2 regions of the Mesorhizobium sp. ESP-6-2 genome follow, and region 1 is predicted to be linked to the other one. Evidence: riboswitches for the same ligand, from Rfam matches in the RefSeq annotation. Region 1 holds a riboswitch; the other holds the start of a gene.
The links. Region 1 has a riboswitch for S-adenosylmethionine ahead of LB532_RS15305 (O-succinylhomoserine sulfhydrylase). Riboswitches for the same ligand answer to the same signal wherever they lie in the genome.
Positions count from the first base shown of each region.

Region 2: it holds a riboswitch for S-adenosylmethionine, as region 1 does, so the genes downstream of both, metX (homoserine O-acetyltransferase MetX) here and LB532_RS15305 (O-succinylhomoserine sulfhydrylase) in region 1, are expected to answer to the same signal.

Region 1 is NZ_JAIUGT010000005.1:74,648-85,203, forward strand. Features, by position in the region: gene araD1 (AraD1 family protein) at 1-971, shown strand, start outside; gene LB532_RS15295 (ABC transporter substrate-binding protein) at 1,187-1,960, opposite strand; gene LB532_RS15300 (2'-deoxycytidine 5'-triphosphate deaminase) at 2,059-3,153, opposite strand; SAM riboswitch at 3,231-3,308, shown strand; gene LB532_RS15305 (O-succinylhomoserine sulfhydrylase) at 3,366-4,556, shown strand; gene LB532_RS15310 (ceramide glucosyltransferase) at 4,587-5,738, opposite strand; gene apaG (Co2+/Mg2+ efflux protein ApaG) at 5,970-6,362, shown strand; gene LB532_RS15320 (Hsp33 family molecular chaperone) at 6,562-7,593, opposite strand; gene argF (ornithine carbamoyltransferase) at 7,717-8,628, opposite strand; gene LB532_RS15330 (aspartate aminotransferase family protein) at 8,643-9,842, opposite strand; gene LB532_RS15335 (GcrA family cell cycle regulator) at 10,198-10,556, shown strand, end outside.
Region 2 is NZ_JAIUGT010000015.1:27,933-38,488, reverse strand. Features, by position in the region: gene LB532_RS29035 (gamma-glutamylcyclotransferase) at 1-53, opposite strand, end outside; gene LB532_RS29030 (DUF2125 domain-containing protein) at 191-1,189, shown strand; gene LB532_RS29025 (sugar kinase) at 1,199-2,128, shown strand; gene LB532_RS29020 (prephenate/arogenate dehydrogenase family protein) at 2,125-3,060, opposite strand; gene hisC (histidinol-phosphate transaminase) at 3,067-4,176, opposite strand; SAM riboswitch at 4,312-4,389, shown strand; gene metX (homoserine O-acetyltransferase MetX) at 4,501-5,670, shown strand; gene metW (methionine biosynthesis protein MetW) at 5,729-6,343, shown strand; gene LB532_RS29000 (DUF1194 domain-containing protein) at 6,458-7,261, opposite strand; gene LB532_RS28995 (ABC transporter ATP-binding protein/permease) at 7,358-9,181, opposite strand; gene LB532_RS28990 (class I SAM-dependent methyltransferase) at 9,332-10,108, opposite strand; gene gloB (hydroxyacylglutathione hydrolase) at 10,262-10,556, shown strand, end outside.

The sequences.
Region 1 (10,556 bases):
ACGACGCCGAGACCATCCGTGTCGTTGCCCGCACGGGCGGCAAGACCCGGATCATCAACGGCGCGCGCAGCGTCTATTCGCTGGCGATGGAAGCCGCTCGTACCGGCGTCGGCCTTGCCGCGCTGATCGAACGCAAGGGGCTCGGCGAGACCGTCGATCTCGACGCCGCCTACAAGAAGGGGCGGCTGCTGTCGCCGATCAATCATCCCGATCCGGCGCATCTGCATCTGACCGGCACGGGGCTAACGCATCTCGGCTCGGCAGCGACGCGCGATTCCATGCACAAGAAGCTCAGCACCGACGGCGAGGAGCAGCTCACCGATTCCATGAAGATGTTCCGCATGGGGCTGGAAGGCGGCAAACCCGCGAAAGGCCAGATCGGGGTGCAGCCAGAATGGTTCTACAAGGGCAACGGCACGATGGCCGTGGCGCCGGGTGCCGCGTTGATGTCGCCGGCCTTCGCCAAGGACGCCGGCGAGGAGCCCGAGGTGGCCGGCATCTATGTCATCGGCGACGACGGCGCGCCGTTCCGGGTCGGCTTCACGCTGTCGAACGAATTCTCCGACCATGTGACCGAACGCGTGAACTACCTCTTCCTCGCCCATTCCAAGCTGCGCAACGCCTCCTTCGGACCGGAGATCCTAGTCGGCGACCTGCCCGCCGACATCAGGGGCTCCTCACGCATCTGGCGCGACAGCAAGCTGATGTGGGAAAAGCCGTTCCTGTCGGGCGAAGCGAACATGTCGCACACCATCGCCAATCTCGAACACCACCATTTCAAATATTCGGCTTTCCGCCAGCCGGGCGACGTGCATGTGCACATGTTCGGCACCGCGACCCTGTCCTTCGCCGACGGAATCAAGACCGAGGCCGGCGACGTGTTCGAGATCGAGGCCGGCGATTTCGGCCTGCCGCTGCGCAATCCGCTCGAAATCGAGCAGCCGGTGAAGGTGGCGGTGAAGGCGCTGTGAGGGTGGACATCACTTCCTTCTCCCCTGTGGGGTCCGAAGGGAGGGGCGAGACCCGTGGCTCGCCCCAGGGCAGTGGACCAGCGCGCAGCGCCGAGACGGTTGAGGGGTGCTGGCCGGAGTGAGGCGTTGGCGTTCCCTGGAACACCCCTCATCCGACCTCGCTTCGCGAGGCCGCCTTCTCCCACAAGGGGAGAAGGTAAGAAGCGTCTCAGATCTCAATAAATATCGAAATCGAAATACTTGTCCTGGATCTTCTTGTAGGTGCCGTCGGCGACGATGGCGTCGATGGCTGCGTTGAGCTTGTCGCGCAGCGCCGTATCCTCGAGACGCACGGCAATGCCGGCTTCGGTCTCGGTGCCCTTGACGTCGCCGACCATCTTGCAGCAACCGTCGCTCGCCTTCTTCATCCAGTCCATCAGCACGAACTTGTCGGAAAGGACGGCATCGAGGCGGCCGTTCTGGAGATCTGTGATTGCCTCTTCCTGGGTCGGATAGAGCTTCGCTTCGGCGCCGGCCTTGCCATAGACGTCCTGGGCGTAGTTAGCCTGCGTGGTCGCCGCCTGGGCGCCGACCGTCTTGCCGGCGAGTGCCGCCGATTCGGTCGAGGCGATGTCGCTGTCCTTGAGGGCGACGAGCGACAGCGGCGTCGTATAGTATTTGTGGGTGAACGCGACCTGCTTCTTGCGCTCCTCGGTGATGCTCATCGAAGCGATGATGGCGTCGAATTTCTTGGCCTGCAGCGCCGGGATGATGCCGTCCCAGTCCTGGGTGACGATCTCGCATTCGACCTTCATCTGCGCGCACAAGGCGTTGGCGATGTCGATGTCGAAGCCCTCGACCTTGCCGTCGGGCGTGATGGTGTTGAACGGCGGATAGGCGCCCTCGGTGCCGATCTTGATTTTCTCCGCCGCATGCGCCGACAGGGCGCCAGCACCAAGCGTCAGCATGGCGGCGGCCGCCGCCGATATGATCCATTTCGAAATCTGCATTTTCATTCCCCTTGAGCGCCGCCACGTCGGCGGCCGGCGAGGCAGCCAAGCATGGCGAGCCGGCGCAGGCAAGTATCTTGCCTGACGGTGATGAGCGTTCAGGGCGCGGCGCGAAAGTGCTTGGACAGCTTCAGGCCCTGCGCCTGGTAGTTCGAGCCGAGCTCGGTGCCGTAAAGCGCCTGCGGCCGCTTCAGCATATGCTCGTAGACCAGCCGGCCGACGATCTGGCCATGATCGAGGATGAACGGCACCTCATGGCTGCGCACTTCGAGCACGGCGCGGCTGCCGGTGCCGCCGGCCGCCGAATGGCCGAAGCCCGGATCGAAGAAGCCGGCATAGTGGACACGGAACTCGCCCACCAGTGGATCGAAGGGCGTCATTTCGGCCGCGTAGAGCGGCGGCACATGCACCGCTTCCTGGCTGACGAGGATGTAGAACTCGTCCGGATCGAGCACCAGCTCGCCGGCGCCGCTCTTGTGGATCGGCTCCCAGAAGTCGACGATCTCCTGCGCCGCGCGCTTGTCGACATCGACGAGGCCGGTATGGTGCTTGCCGCGATAGCCGACCAGCCCGTCACTGTCGCCGTTGAGATCGATCGACAATGCGATGCCGCCGCCGGAAATGTTCGGCGGTTCGGTGGCGACCAGCATTTCGGCCCGGTGCAATTGATGCAACTCTGCTTCCGAGAGCAGCGCATTGCCGGTGCGGAAGCGTATCTGCGAAAGGCGCGAGCCGGCGCGCACGACGATCGGGAAGGTGCGTGGACTGACTTCGAGATAGAGCGGACCATGATAGCCGGCGGCGATCTTGTCGAACTCGTGGCCGCGATCGGTCATCACGCGGGTGAAGATATCGAGCCGCCCGGTCGAGCTCTTGGGATTGGCGGACGCCGAAATTTCCGCCGGCAGCGCCAGGCTTTCGAGCAGGGGCACGATGTAGACGCAGCCGGTTTCCAAAACGGCGCCGTCGGCCAGGCTGATCTCGTGCAGCTTCAGCCGGTCGAGTTTTTCACTGACCTTGTGGTTGGGACCCGGCAGGAAGGACGCGCGCACCCGCCACGCCTTTTGGCCGAGCCTCAGATCAAGGCTGGCCGGCTGGATCTGGTCGGCGTCGAGCGCACGCGACGACTTCAGCGCGCCGGACTGGAACAGCGCCGCAATGTCCTGATCGGGAAGAATTCCTGTCTGCCGCAAAGTCTGGCTCCGCTCTGCTGGTACAAGTCTCTTAATGAAGCCGGCAATTGACGCAAGCGTGGCGCGGGTCTAAAGGGTCGTTATCCCGTGGTGATTTGGCCGGTCGGCTTGCAGCCACGTTAAACAAGTCGCTAAAGGACCGTCGGGCCGCAAGGCCGTATGGACCGGTTGCGACTTTTTCGCGGCCGGTTTTTTTGTGTTTGGATAGGACGATGACGAGCAAGACGCGCAACTGGAAGCCTCAGACCGCACTCGTGCATGGCGGGACCCTGCGTTCCGGCTTCGGTGAAACTTCCGAGGCGATATACCTGACCCAGGGCTATGTCTATGAGACGGCCCAAGCCGCCGAAGCCCGCTTCAAGGGCGAGGAACCGGGCTTCATCTATTCACGCTATGCCAATCCGACCGTCGACATGTTCGAGAAGCGCATGTGCGCGCTCGAAGGCGCCGAGGACGCGCGCGCCACCGCGTCCGGCATGGCGGCGGTGACGGCAGCCCTCCTGTGCAGCGTCAAGGCCGGCGATCATATCGTTGCGGCGCGCGCCCTGTTCGGCTCCTGCCGCTGGGTGGTCGAGACGCTGGCGCCGCGTTACGGCATCGAGGCGACGCTGGTCGACGGCACCGACATTGCCAACTGGGAAAAGGCGGTTCGGCCCAACACCAAGCTGTTTTTCCTGGAAAGCCCGACCAACCCGACGCTTGAGGTGGTGGACATATCAGCCGTCGCTTCGCTTGCCAATTCGATCGGCGCGCGGCTGGTCGTGGACAATGTCTTCGCCACGCCGCTGCAGCAGAAGCCGTTGCAGCTCGGCGCGCATGTCGTGGTCTATTCGGCGACCAAGCACATCGATGGCCAGGGCCGTTGTCTCGGCGGCGTCATCCTGTCGGACAAGAAATGGATCGACGAAAACCTGCACGATTATTTCCGCCATACCGGCCCCAGCCTGTCGCCGTTCAACGCCTGGACGCTGCTGAAGGGCCTGGAAACGCTGCCGCTGCGCGTGCGCCAGCAGACGGAGAGCGCCGGCAAGATCGCCGATTTCCTGGCCGAGCAGCCGGAGATCGCCCGCGTCATCTATCCCGGCCGCGCCGACCATCCGCAGGCCGATATCGTCAAGAAGCAGATGTCGGGCGGCTCCACCCTGATCTGCTTTGACGTCAAGGGCGGCAAGCAGGGTGCCTTCGCCCTGCAGAACGCGCTCGACATCGTCCTGATCTCGAACAATCTCGGCGACGCCAAAAGCCTGATCACCCATCCGGCGACGACGACGCACAAGAACCTCAGCGACGAAGCGCGCGCCGAGCTCGGCATCGGACCCGGCACGCTCAGGCTGTCGGTCGGGCTGGAGGATACCGACGATCTGCTGGAAGACATCGCGCAGGCGCTTGAGGCCGCCAAATAAGGCCGGTCGAGGCATCGTCGTCCGCGTCGATCAGGCGCGCGATGGCGTCTCTTCCAGTTCAGCCGCCTTGGTGCCGATGGTCATGGCGTTGCCGCGCCAGTCGACCGCACGACCCAGCCAGCCGCGCGCCCAGATGGCGGGCAACATCAGGTCTCGTGCGATCATCGCGGTGACGATGCGCGGCGACAGATACCAGCCCTTTGCCGAGGCGAGCATGCATTCCGGCAGGTAGGCGAGCGCCAGCACGCAGAGCGCTGTCATGGGCAGGCTGACGCCGGCGCTGGCTGCGGCGATCAGCGCCAGCACGAGCGGAGCCGCCACGCCGGTCAGGATCTCGGGTGCGAAGAACAGCGGAAAGGTGACGCGGCGCAGGCGCGCCCAGCGGGCCTGGCGCGACCAGATCTCGCCCGGCATGCGCTGCCCGAGCGGCTGCTCGAAAGGCGAAGCGACGAGATTGACGCGCAGGCCCAGCCTGTTGACCAGTTTGGTCGACGCGGCATCCTCCGCGATCTCGGCGGCGAGCGCACGGATGCCGCCATTGGCGTCGAGCATCTGCTTGTTCCACAACATGCTCTTGCCCTGGGCAAAGCCGAGGCCAAGCGCCTCGCCGGCATATTGCCAGCGCGCCTGCAGCGTGTTGAGGAAGGCGCATTCGACTTCTGCCCAGAAGCCGTCGGGCCGCGAACCGATCGGCGTCGAGCAAACCAGGCCGGTGTCCCGCCGCCATGCCGCCATCAGGTGCTGGACGTAGTCTTTCGGCATCAGCACGTTGGAATCGGCGAGAATGACCCAGTCGTGGCGCGCAGCCTCCCAGCCCTTGACGCAATTGTTCAGTTTCGGGTTGGCGCTGATGCGGTCGTCGCCGGTAAGCAGGCGGGCCGGCACGGCTGGAAAGCGGGCGATGGCGGCGCGGATCGGCTTGACCGCGGGGTCGTCGGCATGGGCGACACAGAAGATCAGTTCGTAGCGCGGCCAGTCGAGCGAGAAAGCGCGCTCAAGCGTCTCATGGGTAAACGGCTCGACGCCGCGCGCCGGGATGACGATCGACACAGGCAGCGGCTTGCCGGCCGGCGGCGCGATGGCGGCGCGCCGTTTCAGGCGCGAACAGGCGAGCAGGATGCTGGCGAGATTTGAGGCGATGAGAGCGATCGAAAGCGAGCCGGTTATGAGAGCGAGTTCCATCGATATCCGGTCACTCCAGAAAAACCGGCCCGCCTGGCGGCCGTTTTCGACAGTTCGACAGAGCGCCCGAGTCGCCCGGCATTGCTGGTGCACACCATCATTGTCATGTGTCACTCAAATGACATTGTTTGTCGGCACTTGCCCCCTCGAGGTGGCAACTCGGACGCGCACGGTTGATCGAACCGCAAAGAGCGCCGAATGTTCCACACCGGATTTGTTTTGGAGCCGCTCATGTACCGCGCCGTCACGCGCAACATCGAAGTGCAGGTCAGGCCGTTCTATCTCGAGGACCGCTCGGATCCTACGGAAAACCGCTACGTCTGGGGCTACCAGATAACGATCGACAACCAGTCCGACGAATTCGTGCAGCTGTTATCGCGCTATTGGCACATAACCGACGGCGCCGGCCGGGTCGAGGAAGTGCGAGGCGCCGGCGTGGTCGGCGATCAGCCCGAACTCAATCCCGGCGACAGCTACCAATACACGTCGGGCTGTCCGCTCTCGACGCCGTCGGGGATCATGGTCGGCCACTACACCATGCGCAACGAGCGGGGCGAGACATTCGACATCGCTATCCCCGCGTTTTCGCTGGATCTGCCAGGGACGAGGCGAACGGTGAATTAGCGAAAGCGGCGGCGACAGCCTCTTTCTCCCCGTCACTATACGGGGGAGAAATGTCCGGCAGGACAATGAGGGGCGGCGCCGACTCTGGAGATCTATCTCGCGCACCGAATGAAGACTGCCCTAACGCCGAACTCAGCGCTGCCCCTCATCCGCCTGCCGGCACCTTCTCCCCGTATAGTGACGAGGAGAACGAAGCACTTCACTGCGCCGCAAACTCGGCCGGGTCGAAGTCATATTGCGTCGAACAGAACTCGCAGGCGACGTGGATGCCGCCGTCCTCGGTGCTGTCCTTGATCTCCTGCGCGGAGAAGCCCTCGAGGATGCCGCGGATCTTGTCGCGGGAGCATGAGCACTGATCGGCGACGGGAACGCCGCCGAAGACGCGCACGCCATGCTCGTGGAACAGACGATAGAGCAGCCGCTCGGCGCCGATGGTCGGATCGATCAGTTCGGTCGGCTCGATGGTGCCGAGCAGCGCCAGCAATTCCTGCCAGGAATTGTCTGTGGGATCGTGGATCTCCTCGCGCGGATCGCCATCCCTGCCGGGCAGGTCAGGAACGCGCATGCGCTCGGAGGCCTGCGGCAGGAACTGCGCCAGGATGCCGCCCGCCCGCCACTGCTCGCGCGCGCCGCCGGGGCCGGGCGTCAAAAGCTTGGCGACGGAAAGCCGGAGATCGGTCGGGATCTGCTCCGACTGGCGGAAATAGGTGCGCGCGGCCTCTTCCAGGGTCTCGCCGTCGAGCTGGACGATGCCCTGGTAGCGCTGCGTGTGGGCACCTTGGTCGATGGTCAGCGCCAGCACACCGTTGCCGAGCAGCGTTTGCTGCGAGGTCTCGCCGGCCGCAATCAGCGCCTCCAGCCGGTCGGCATCGAAGCGCGCATAGGCACGCAGCGCCGAGGGCGTGGAAAAATCCGCGACCAGCATGTCGACAGGCCCGTCGGTGCGGGTCTGCAGGATGAACTTGCCCTCGAACTTGAGCGAGGTGCCTAGCAGCACCGTCAGCACACAGGCTTCCGCCAGCAGCCGGGCAACCGGCTCGGGATAGTCATGGCGGCCAAGGATCGCATCGAGCATCGGCCCGAGCTGCACGGTGCGGCCGCGCACATCGAGCGGACCGACCTCGAAGGGCACGACGTGATCATCGCCAGCGTAACCGAATTCGCCGAGTTTGGGGTGATGTTCAGCCACTTGATGGGTTTCCAGCATGACAAAGCTCCAGGGCGCGGCCATGCCGCCCTTTGGGGAGCATGCGTCTAAACGCGCTTGATTTGCGTGATGCCGCGCAGATAGGCATCGCGCCTCCGGAGATCAAGTTCCCCGGCACGTCGAGCGCCAAGACACTTCAAGTCCACTTCAGGCCCCAAGACACCAGGCAAGCACGGCCTTCTGGGCGTGGAGCCGGTTCTCGGCCTCGTCGAAGACCACCGAATGCGGACCGTCGATGACCTCATCGGTCACTTCCTCGCCGCGATGCGCCGGCAGGCAGTGCATGAACAGCGCGTCGGGCTTTGCCTTGGCCATCAGCTTGGCGTTGACCTGGTAGGGCGAAAACACGTTGTGGCCGCGGGCGCGGTGCTCCTGGCCCATCGACACCCAGCAGTCGGTGACGACGCAGTCGGCCTGGTCGACGGCTTCCTCTGGCGAGCGGGTAAAGGAGAGCTTGCCGCCATGTGCGGTTGACCAGTCGACGTGCTTCTGCGCCGGCTCGCTGCCTTCGGGCACCGCGACGTTGAGGTTGAAGCGGAACCGCGCCGAGGCTTCCAGCAGCGAATGCAGCACGTTGTTGCCGTCGCCAGTCCAGGCGATGGTCTTGCCGGCGACCGGACCGCGATGCTCCTCGAAGGTCATGATGTCGGCCATCAGCTGGCAAGGATGGGTATCGTCGGTGAGCCCGTTGATCACCGGGATGGTCGCATTCTCGGTCAGCTCCAGCAGCCGCTCATGCGAGGTGGTGCGGATCATTATGGCATCGACATAGCGCGACAGAACCTTGGCTGTGTCGGCGATGGTCTCGGAGCGGCCGAGCTGCATCTCGGTGCCGGTCAGCATGATGGTCTCGCCGCCAAGCTGACGCATGCCGACATCGAAGGAGACGCGCGTGCGCGTCGACGGCTTGTCGAAGATCATCGCCAGCACCTTGCCTTCGAGCGGTTTCGACCGCTCGCCCGCCTTGAGGCGCGCCTTGCGCTCCACTGCGTCGGTCAGCATGGAGCGCAGGTCGCCTTCGGAAACGGCGGAGAGGTCGGTGAAATGACGAAGTGACATCAGGAGCTTTCGAATTACTTCGCGGCTTCAGCGGCGATGGCCTCGGACAGGGTCTTGGCGCCGGCGCGAATGCGCTCGAGCGCTTCATGGATCTCGCTGTCCGTGACGGTGAGCGGCGGCAGCAGGCGAATGACGTTGTCGCCAGCCGGAACCGCGAGCAGATGCTGGTCGCGCAGCGCCATGTTCACCTTGCCGTTGGGCATGGCGCATTTGAGGCCCAGCATCAGCCCCGTGCCCCTGATGCCCTCGATGACCTCGGGGAATTCGTCGGCCACCCCTGCCAGCCCTTGCTTCAACAACAGCGCCTTGCGCTGCACATCCGCCAGGAAGCCCTCCTCCAGCACCACGTCGAGCACGGCATTGCCGACCGCCATGGCCAGCGGGTTGCCGCCGAACGTAGTGCCGTGGACACCCGCGGTCATGCCGACAGCCGCCTCGTCGGTGGCAAGGCAGGCGCCCATCGGGAAGCCACCGCCAATGCCTTTGGCGATGGCCATGATGTCTGGAGCGACCCCCGACCATTCATGAGCGAACAGCTTGCCGGTGCGGCCGATGCCGCACTGGACTTCATCGTAGATCAACAGCAGGCCGTGCTGGTCGCAGAGCTGCCGCAGCCGCTTCAGCGATTGTGTCGGCACCGGGCGGATACCGCCCTCGCCCTGCACCGGTTCGATCAGGATCGCCGCGGTCTCCGGCGTGATCGCCTTTTCGGCGGCGTCGATATCGTCGAAGCCGACCTGATCGAAACCCTCGACCTTGGGGCCGAAACCTTCGAGATATTTGTACTGGCCGCCGGCGGCGATGGTCGCCAGCGTGCGGCCATGGAAGGCGCCTTCGAAAGTGATGACGCGGAAGCGCTCGGGATGCCCCTTGACGAAATGGTAGCGCCGCGCCGTCTTTATCGCGCATTCCAGCGCCTCGGCGCCCGAATTGGTGAAGAACACCTTGTCGGCGAAGGTGGCGTCGGCCAGCCGCTCGCCAAGTCGGCTCTGCCCCGGGATCTCGTAGAGATTGGAGACGTGCCAGAGCTTGGCAGCCTGCTCGGTGAGCGCCGCAACCAGATGCGGATGGCCGTGGCCCAGCGAATTGACGGCTATGCCGCCGGCAAAATCGAGATATCGCTCGCCCTTGTCGGTAACCAGCCAGGTGCCTTCCCCATGGTCGAAGGCCAGGGGTGCGCGAGCAAAGGTCTCGAAAAGCGCCGAACCGCTCATTATATGCGTCTCCGGAACCGGAAAATCAAAAAAGCCGCCAAAGCGGCGGCCTTTGCGGCTTATCGGGTTTTTCAGCCATGAAGTCAACGAAAACGTCGCGTAGTGGCGCGCGGCAAGCCTCCCGACGGGACGCCGGCTCATAAGTGAGCTGGCAAGTTGGGGAAAACCGAAAAAACCGATTCGTGTTGCACTTCGGACTCTTGTCACCGAGTCAGCGCATAAGGTAGTTGTAGTCGGGAAATAACTAGATTTCGTGCGGCGGACCTAATCACCAGATATATGTGGTGTCTGCCCCAGCAGTGGTGCTGGGCCGGGAAGGGATTCTGATTGCCGTACGCTTAGCAGGAGCGCGGTCATGAATTGGACTGACGAGCGGGTCGAACTCTTGAGAAAACTGTGGTCGGAGGGTCTGAGCGCAAGCCAGATTGCTGCCCAGCTTGGAGGGGTCAGCCGCAATGCCGTCATCGGCAAGGTGCACCGGCTGAAATTGTCGGGCCGCGGGCGCGCCACGGCGGCGCCGGCACGCCAGAAGAAGACGGCGCAAGGGTCGGGCGCGCAGAAATCGGTGCCGCGCGCCGCGAGTGCGACCCGCCACGTCACGACGTCGATCGGAGCAACGGCGCTGCAGGCGCAGTTCGATGCCGAGCCGGTGGCCCGCCACTATATCCGGCCGGTCGAGAATGTGGTGGTGCCGATCTCGCGGCACCTCCAGCT
Region 2 (10,556 bases), on a different contig from region 1:
AACCCCGGCCGCCATATCAACGAACCATAGCCAAACACCCAAAAATCGCCCATATCGCCGTGCCTGATTGCGTAAGAATGGCAACACCACACCGGAATCGGTGTTTTTTCCGTCCATCTCTGTCTACCTGTTGTCGTTGCCAGAATCGACAGCCCGCCCACAGCCCCCATGCGTGAACGAGAACCGCAGCATGACGTCCACTGACGAACGCCAGCCGAAGCATCGCCGCCGCCTGTTCTGGCTTGCAGCGTGTGTCATCGCGCTGTTCGCCATCTACAGCGGCGGCTGGTTCTATCTCGCCGACAGGGTCCGGAGCGAAGCCGACAAGGCGGTCGCCACGCTCAACAAGAACGGCATCGAGGCCGGCTGCGCCAATCTCCAGGTCAGCGGTTACCCCCTGAGCTTCGCCGTCTCCTGCGACAATCTTGCCTATGAGGACGACGCCAAGAACGTTGCCGCCTCTGCCGGCTCCTTCAACGCCGTCGCCCAGATCATCCAGCCGCTGTCGCCGGTCGCGGACCTGCGCGGTCCGCTCAGGACCTCGGTTCCGGGCATGGTGCCGCTGTGGATCGACTGGGATGATCTTAAGGCCAACGTCAAACTCTCATGGCCGCTGCCGCGACGCATTTCGCTCACGGCCGAGGGCCTGTCCGGCCAGACCGATCCGGCCGACGACACCGATCCGGTGCAACTGTTCAGCGCCGGCAAGGCGGCGGGCCAGCTGCAGCCGAACGGCAGGGATATCGACTATACCGGCAGCTTCGGCGATCTGGAGATCGACCCCGATGCGATTGGGGGCCGCGTCCTGCCGCCGCTCGACGCCAGTGGCGAGGCTACGCTGAAGAACGGCCTGGCACTGATCGGAACGCAACTGAAAAGCCTGCGCGGCCAGGCCGTCGAGATCCGCAGGCTCGATTTGTCGTCGGGCACGGCGCACGTCGCCGTTTCCGGGCCGCTGTCGGTCGACGCCGAGGGCCTGGTCGACGCCGATCTGATGATCAGACTGAAAGACCCGAAAGCCGTGGCCGCCATTCTCGGCGCCGCCATACCCGAACAGAAGAACCAGATCGAACAAGGCTTTGCCGCCCTGGCGCTGCTCGGCAACGAACCGTCGATGCCGCTCAAGGTGGTCAAGGGCAAGGCCTCGCTCGGCTTTATCCCGCTGGGCAAGATCAAGCCGGTCGACTAAGCATCCCCAATGGACAGACCGGCAAAACTCCTGAGCGTCGGCGCGCTGACGCTCGACACCATTCTTCGCGTCGAAACGCTTCCCGTCCATCAGGGCAAGTTCATGGCCGCCGATGGCGTCCAGATCGCTTCCGGCATGGCCACGAGTGCCGCCTGCGCCGCACGCCGGCTGGGCGCCGAAGTGTGGCTTTGGGCGAGCGCCGGCGATGATCAGGCCGGCGACCAGCTGATATCGGGCATCGAGGCGGAGGGCGTCGATTGCAGCCTCGTCCGTCGCGTCGCCGGAGCGCGCTCGGCGCTGGCCGCGATCCTCGTCGACGGCCACGGCGAGCGCATCATCGTGCCTTTCTACGATCAGCGTGCCCAGGCCGATCCCGACGGCTTGCCGGTCGCCGATCTCGCCGCCTTCGATGCCGTGCTGGCCGATGTGCGCTGGCCGGGTGCCTCAGCGCTTGCCCTCACGGCCGCTCGCGCTGCCGGCCGACCCGCGATCCTCGATGCCGACACCGCGCCATTGGCAGTGCTGGAGGGACTGTTGCCGCTCGCCTCGCACATCGTCGCCTCCGAACCGGCGGCGCGCATCGTCTGCGGCCAGGCGCTGGACCCGCAGGCCGCATGCGCCGACCTCGCGTCGCGCACCGACGCTTTCGTCGCGGTAACCGCCGGCGGCGCTGGAACGTGGTGGCACGACAGGCACGCCGGTCGCGTACGCCACGTCGCTGCGCCAAAGGTCGAGGTGGTGGATACTCTGGCAGCCGGCGACGTCTTTCATGGCGCCTTCGCGGCCGGGCTGGCGCAAGCCATGCCGATCGAAAAGGCGCTGCGCTTTGCCAGCGCGGCCGCGGCGCTCAAATGTCAGCGCTTCGGTGGTAGGCTGGGCGCGCCCGATCGCGCCGAGACACTGGCGATGATGGCGGCGACCTGGCCTGAAGGAGCCTAGTTTTTCGCCGGATGTTCGACCGCCTGGCGGCCGAAATCCGGCACGTCGATGTCCTGGCCGGCCTCGATGATCGAGCGGCGCACGGCGCGGGTGCGGGTGAACAGGTCGAACAGCTTGTCGCCGTCGCCCCAGCGGATCGCCCGCTGCAGGAAAGCCAGATCCTCCGAGAACCGCGCCAGCATTTCCAGAATCGCATCCTTGTTGTGCAGGCACACGTCCCGCCACATGGTCGGATCGGAGGCGGCGAGACGCGTGAAGTCGCGGAAACCGGAAGCGGAATATTTGATGACTTCCGTCTTGGTCACCGATTCCAGGTCATCGGCGGTGCCGACGATGTTGTAGGCGATGATGTGCGGCAAATGCGAGACGATGGCCAGCGTCATGTCGTGATGCTGCGGATCCATCGTGTCGATGTTGGCGCCGCAACGGCGCCAGAATTCGGAAAGCCTTTCCAGCGCGTCCGGATCCGTGTCCGGCAGCGGGGTGAAAATGCACCAGCGGTTGTCGAACAGATCGGCGAAACCGGCATCGGGCCCAGATTTCTCCGTGCCGGCCAGCGGATGGCCGGGAATGAAATGCACTCCATCGGGTATATGCGGCTGCATCTGTGCAATCACGGAAGCCTTGGTCGAGCCGACATCGGTGACGATGGCGCCCTTCTTCAGCGCCGGCGCGATCTCTTGCGCCACCGTGCCGGACGAGCCGACCGGCACCGAGACGATGACCAGGTCGGCATCGCGGACCGCTTCCTTGGCATCTATGGTGTAGGAGGAGCCCAGGCCAAGCTCTTGCGCCCGCGCCAGCGTTGCAGCGCTGCGCGTCGAGATGGCGAGATGGCCGGCCAGGCCCTCGCGGCGGATGATACGGGCCAGCGACGAGCCGATCAGGCCGATGCCGACCAGCGCGATCTTTTCGAACATCGGTGATGTCATGGCGTTCTAGCTTTTCAGGAATGTCGTGAGTGCCGCGACCACGCCGCGATTGGCCTCTTCGGTGCCGACCGTCATGCGCAATGCGTTGGGAAAGCCATAGCCCGAAACACGCCGCAGTATGTAGCCGCGCTGGGTGAGATAGTCGTCCGCCGCCGCGGCCGAATGCTTGCCGTCGTCGGGAAAATGAATGAGGAGGAAATTGCCGACGCTCGGCGTCACCCGCAACCCGAGCCCAGTCATCTGCTCGCTCAGCCAGGCCAGCCAGGTCTCGTTATGCGCGACGCTGCGCTCGACATGGGCGCGGTCGCGGACGGCAGCGATGCCGGCCTCGATCGCCGTCGCATTGACATTGAAAGGGCCGCGTATGCGGTTGATCGCGTCGACGATGTGCATCGGCCCATACATCCATCCGATCCGCGCCCCGCCAAGTCCGATCTTGGAGAAGGTGCGGGTCATGACCACGTTCTGAGAGCTGCCCGCGAGCTCGATGCCGGCCTCATAGTCGTTGCGCCTGACATATTCTGCATAGGCGGCATCGAGCACCAGAAGCACGTTCTTCGGCAGGCCGGCATGCAGGCGGCGCACCTCCTGGAACGGCACGTAAGTGCCGGTCGGATTGTTGGGATTGGCGAGGAACACGATCTTCGTACGTGGCGTGACGGCCGCCAGGATCGCATCGATGTCGGCGCGCTCCTGGGTCTCCTTGACCGCGACAGGCGTGGCACCCGCCGACTGGATGTAGATCTTGTAGACCATGAAGGCGTGTTCGGTGAATATGGCCTCGTCGCCGGGCGCGAGATAAGTCTGCGCCAGCAGGCCGAGGATCTCGTCGGAGCCGTTGGAACAGATGATGTTCTGTGCGTTCAGACAATGCACCTCGGCGATTGCTTCGCGCAGGCGCCGGGCGGTGCCGTCGGGATAGACGTCGAGCTTGGCGGCGACCTCGCGCGCGGCCTCGATTGCCTTTGGCGAGGGGCCGAGCGGGTTCTCGTTCGACGACAGCTTGTGGACCTTGTCCACCCCGGCAGGGGCCGAGCTCTTGCCCGGCACATAGGCCTGGATGTCCATGATACCCGCGCGCGGCTGAGGACGTGCCTGATCCGGTTTCTGGTTCATTTTGCAAAATCCGTCGAGAACGCTCCCGTCTGGAAGCCGCAGCGGAAATACAAGCCATGGCCGGCAATGTCGAGAGGCGGCAGTGGTGCCAGCAAGCGGCATTGACGGCAAGGCAGGCGAGTTCTAGAAGGGCAGCAACAGTTCCGTGGTGATTTGGCCGGTCGGCTTGCAGCCACGTTAAACAATTCGCTAAAGGGCCGTTTGCGTGACGTAACCGGCTTTGCGAAGGCATTGCCGGTTTTTTATTGTCCGCGGCCGGCCGGACACCCGTGTCGGCCCGTATTCGGTTTCCGCCAGACACGTCGTGCGATGTAAGAGGATGCGATGGCCGCTCAGCGCGCTGGCAGAACCAACAACGAGGCAGACCAGCCGTCGAGCCCGGTCGTGCGCTTCGGCGCCGACAAGCCGCTCAAGCTCGACGCCGGCACCCTGCTGTCGCCGTTCCAGATCGCCTACCAGACCTATGGCACGCTGAACGAAGCCCGTTCCAACGCCATTCTCGTTTGCCACGCATTGACCGGCGACCAGCATGTGGCCAGCACCAATCCAGTGACCGGCAAGCCGGGTTGGTGGGAAGTGCTGATCGGCCCCGGCAAGATCATCGACACCAGCCGTTTCTTCGTCATCTGCTCAAACGTCATCGGCGGCTGCCTCGGTTCCACCGGTCCGGCCTCCACCAATCCCGCTACCGGCAAGCCCTATGGGCTGGACCTTCCGGTCATCACCATCCGCGACATGGTGCGTGCCCAGCAGATGCTGATCGACCATTTCGGCATCGAAAAACTGTTTTGCGTGCTCGGCGGGTCGATGGGCGGCATGCAGGTGCTGCAATGGGCGTCGAGCTATCCGGAGCGTGTTTTCTCGGCGCTGCCGATCGCCACCGGCGCGCGGCATTCCTCGCAGAACATCGCTTTCCACGAGGTCGGCCGGCAGGCCGTGATGGCCGACCCTGAATGGCATGGCGGCAAATATTTCGACCACGGCAAACGCCCGGAAAAGGGGCTCGCCGTGGCGCGCATGGCCGCCCACATCACCTACCTGTCCGAAGCAGCCCTGCACCGGAAGTTCGGCCGCAACTTGCAGGACCGCGAAGCGCTGACCTTCGGCTTCGACGCCGACTTCCAGATCGAGAGCTATCTGCGTCACCAGGGCATGACTTTCGTCGACCGTTTCGACGCCAATTCCTATCTCTACATGACGCGGTCCATGGATTATTTCGACCTCGCCGCAGACCATGGCGGCAGGCTGGCCGATGCTTTTGCCGGCACCAAGACACGCTTCTGCCTGGTGTCGTTCACCTCGGATTGGCTGTTTCCGACCGAGGAGAGCCGCTCGATCGTCCATGCGCTGAATGCCGCCGGCGCGTCGGTGTCCTTCGTCGAGATCGAGACCGATCGCGGGCACGACGCCTTCCTGCTCGACGAGCCAGAACTGTTCGCCGCCATCAACGGCTTCATCGGCTCGGCCGCGCGAGCGAGAGGGCTCGGCGCATGACCCCGCAAAATTGCAGACTTGTCCGTCAAGGGTCACGCGCCACGACAAGGGGCAAGCCATGAGCGTCAATCGCGCCCAACGCGTCGATCTCGAGGTGATCGCCGGTCTGATCCCGCCGCAATCGCGGGTGCTGGACGTCGGCTCCGGCGACGGCTCGCTGCTCGAGCTTTTGCAGGAGACCAAGCAGATCGACGGCCGTGGACTGGAACTGTCGCAGCGCGGCGTCAACGAATGCGTCGCGCGCGGCCTTTCCGTCGTCCAGGGCGACGCCGACAAGGATCTTGAATTCTATCCCGACAAAGGTTTTGATTTCGTCGTCCTGTCGCAGACCTTGCAGGCGACCCGCAACCCGAAGCTCGTTCTCGACGAATTGCTCAGGATCGGCGAACACGCCATCGTGTCCTTCCCCAATTTCGGCCACTGGCGGGTGCGCCTGTCGCTGTTCGTCAAGGGCCGCATGCCGGTCACCAAAGACCTGCCCTATTCCTGGTACGACACGCCGAACATCCACTTCTGCACCATCCGCGACTTCGTCAATCTGTGCGAGGAGCTTGGCGCGACCGTGGAAAGGGCAACCGCGCTCGACGCCAACGGCCAGAAGATCGGCCTGTCGATGCCATGGTGGTTCTGGAATTTCTTCGGCCAGCAAGCGGTGTTCTTGTTGAAGCGATAAGGCCCATCCCGGAGGCGGCTATGACACCCCCTTTTCGGGCGAAGTCGAGCTGCGGGTTGATCCGACGAAGGTCATCAGCAGGTTGGAACCCGGCCCGCATAGACCGGCGAAGGCTCAGCGATCGAGCTCCGGGAAATACGGATCCAACAAGAACCGTCTGTCGCGTTCGCCTTGCAGGCAGTCCATCGGAGCCTCGGCTTCGGCGGGAATGATCCTGGTCTCGTTCTGGACGCCGCTGACCTCGAGAATCAGCTTGCGGCGGATGGCGGTGGAAAATTCGGCGGCTGCATAAATCGGCAGCACGAAGGAGCCCGGCCCGCCGGTTACGCACTGGGCGTAATACCGGTCGAGGTGGCTGAAGGTGGGCGACGGATTGATCAGGATCGGCAGGCCGTTGATGACGATGCCTTTGGCGTTTGCCGCATCCCGCGTGGCGGTGACGGGCGCCCCGATATTGTTTGGTCCGTCACCGGAAATATCGATGACGCTGCGTTCGCTTTCGAAAGTAGTGCGGTCGAAAAGCCCCGCGCCGAAGGCGAGCGCGCCGGAGATCGACGTGCCGTGGAAGCTGCGGAACGGGCGGGCCGCTATCTTGTCGGCAAAAGCGTTGGCACTCTCGGCGCCGTCGACGACCTGCCAGCCGATGAGCGCGTCGTCACGGACCGTGCCGGCCCATTCGAAATAGGTGAGCGCGATGCGGCCCGTGGCCCCGGCGCGGACCGCCTTGATGAAGTCGGGGTGACGCAGCGCCTGCACATAGCCGGCGCGCTGCAGGGCGAACTCCTTCTCGTCCATCGACAATGAGATATCGACCGCCAGCACCAGTTCGACGTCAACGGCCAAGCCATCCGGTGCAGCGGCAGTCGCGGTGGCCTCGGTGCAGGCCAGGCAGGCAAGCAGGCTGAGAGCATCAAGCATGGCCGGCTCAAGCGATGTTTCCGCTGCGATCTTCCCTCGCGATCACGGCGAAATAAAGCTGCCTCATGGCGTGGCGCGGGCCAGCCCCGAGAGGTGCTATTTCTTGCGGCGAGGAGCGGCCGGCGGCGGCTCGATCGCGCCCGCCCTTATGCGCGCGGGCTTCAGGGCCGGCACGCCGGACGCCTTCACGATGGTCAGGGCGCGCGGGAAGAACTGATTGTCGTGCTGGCCGCGCCCTATATTGAGGATCGTCGCCCCGGCCAGCCGCTTCTCCAGCATCGACAGCACCCGCCGCAGTGTCGGTCCGTCGAAGGCATCGAGAGCCTCATCGATGATCACCCATTTTGGTTGCCGCAGCACGAGGCGGGCAAAGGCCAGCAGGCGCAGTTCTTCGTCGGCCAGTTCATGCTCCCAGCGCGCGCTGCGGCCGAGCGACGACGACAGGTGTTCCAAGCCGATCTCGGCCAGCACGGCTGAGATATCGGTATCGCTTGCCGGCGCAACCCCGTCCACGCAGTCGAGCACTTCGCGCAGCGTGGCGGTTGGGAAGTAAGGCGTGCGCGGCACGAAGATGGGCGTCTCTCCCGCCGGCATGCCGATGCGCCCGCTTCCCCACGGCCACAGGCCGGCAATGGCGCGAAAGAACAGCGTCTTGCCCGCCCCCGGCTCCCCAGTGAGCATGACGCGTTCGCCAGCGTGGATCTCGACATGCTGGTCGGCGAGCCTCGTGCAGCCCTCCGGCGAGGCCACTTCGAGTTTCTCGAAGGTCAGCTTGCCGTTTGCATTCTCGCCGAATTCGATGCGCCTTTCCTGGTCGTGCAGCACATCGGTCTCATCCAGTGCAATACGGAAATCGGCGACGCGCATCAGCGTCGCGCGCCAATCGGCGATGCTGCCGATATTGTTGATGAACCAGCGCAATGAGGAATGGACCTGGTTGAAAGCGCCGACCGCCATCATCAACCCGCCGAAGCTGATATCGCCCGCGAAATAGACCGGCGAAGCGACCAGTATGGGAGCCACCACGGTGATCCAGCCATAGGTGTCCGTCACCCAGGCGAGATTGATTTGGGCGCTGTATATGCGCCGCATGGCCCCGAGCACGGTGCTGAGATCGATTTCCAGCCGCCGCCTGGCGTCGGGCTCGCTTCGGGCGAGCGCGATGGCATCGATGTTCTCGTTGACGCGCACCATCGAGGAACGCAGCTCCGCCTCGCGTGTGTAGCGGTCGCTGTTGAGGTGGATCAGGGGCCGTCCGACCAGCCAGCTCAGCCAGGAAGCCGTTCCGGCATAGAGTATGGCCGCCCAGACCATGTAGCCCGGTATGGCGAGCGACGTCCCGCCGATGTGGAAGACGAAGCCCGAGGACAGTTCCCACAACACGCCGACGAAGGAGGCGAGCAGGATTAAGGATTGCAGCAGGCCGACGCCAAGATCCGTCGACAGGTCGGAAAGATGGCCCGCATCCTGCTGCATGCGCTGGTCGGGATTGACCCCGATGGCACCCGCATGCGCCAGGCGAAAGGCGCGCGCGGGCCGCATCCATCCATCGATCAGATCGAGCGTCAGCGCCTCGCGCAGCTTCAGCCGGATCGTCTGATTGAGCCAGGTCTGGCCGACATTGAGCACAAGAAGCCCACCGGCAATGGCGGCAAAAATGGCGAGCTGGTGCAGGAAGGCCTGCATGTCGCGGCGTGCAAGCGCATCATAGAAAGGCTGGTTCCAGCGGTTGAGCAGAACCTGGCCGATCGAGGTCGCGACAATGACGGCAACCATCCCGATGGAAGCCCAGCGTAGTCCTTTGCGGACCGGCGATCCGGCAAGCGCCAGCTTGATCGTCGCCACCTGGTCACGCAGGCTCGAGGCTTCGACCGCAGCGATAGGCCGGGCAGAGGCATCATTGTCCGGATAATCCCCCATGAGCTGAAGTCCTTGCGTTCAAAAGCGGCGCTGAAAACCGGATGAAGTGTAGTGACGCCATCCGTCACTCAGCCAGGCTGCGAGCCCGTCAGCGACAGATAGGTCGCGAAATGCCGTTCGGCGCAAGTTTCTGGCATGATCACGAAGGTGTCATTCGCGGACACGGCGATGTCGCGGCCCGGTCTCTATCCGCCGGCCGAGCCGCGTTGCTGCATGCGGCGAAAGCACCGGCACGAAAACCCGTCGCGAAGCGCGCTGGGCGGCCGGCACGCCCTGATAGAGCCGCTTCTGCGCCTCGACCACGATGACGCCGGAGAAGATCGGCCACAGCCGCCGGCCGGCGCGCTCCAGCATATTGTGGAAGCGCATCATGAAACGCCGCCGCGATGGCGGAAAGAACAGGGCGTCGGACCAGGCGGCGGGCGTGAAATTCGCCTCGCGCAGCAACTCGGTGAGCTGACCGCGCGAGAAGGGCCTGCCATTGCCGAACGGCGTGTGTTCGAACCGCGCCCAGACGCCGCGCCGGTTGGGCACGACGATGACCACCCGGCCGGCCGGCGACAGCACGCGCCAGATCTCGTTCAGCGTTTCGCGCGGGTTTTCTACATGTTCGAGCGAATGCACGAGCAGCATGCGGTCGATGCAGGAATCGACCAGCGGCAGTTCCTCGTCGAAAACCAGAGCCGTCGCCGTCGGTCCCGCCGCCGGCCAGACCACGGCGCCCTGCGTCGCCGGCATGAAGGCGAACACCCGCTCGGCGTCGCTGCCGAACCGTTCCAGCCACGGCAGGGTGTAGCCGAGCCCGACCAGCCGCTCATTGGGCACTGTGGCCCATATCGATGACAGGGCCATGGTGATCGAATGTTCGGCAAAGCGACCAAGCGCTGTCGAATAGAAGGAACGGAGATCGACGATGTCGGAATGCATGTCAGGGATGTAGCCGCGATATCGGCGGGTTTCAACAAAAGGCCGCGACGTCCCAAGATCCCGGATGTCGAATGACATCCTGACATTAGTCATCTCCGGGATGACATCTGCGCGTCGGCGTCCTATGTCTGCGGCGAAAGATGGAGAGATGCGATGGCGGTCGAAATCGAACAGTTCATGTGCCGCAGCGACAATTTCGGCGTTCTGGTGCATGACCCCAAAAGCGGTCAGACCGCGCTCATCGATGCGCCGGAAGAGGCGGCGATCCTGGCTGCGGTCAAGCGCACCGGCTGGACGCCGACGATGATCCTGACCACGCATCATCATGCCGACCATGTCGAGGCCAATCTGGCGCTGAAGCAGCGGTTCAAGCTGCGCATCGTCGGCCCGGAAGCGGAAAAGGCCAAGATTCCCGGCATTGACGACACTGTCGAGGACGGTTCGGTCC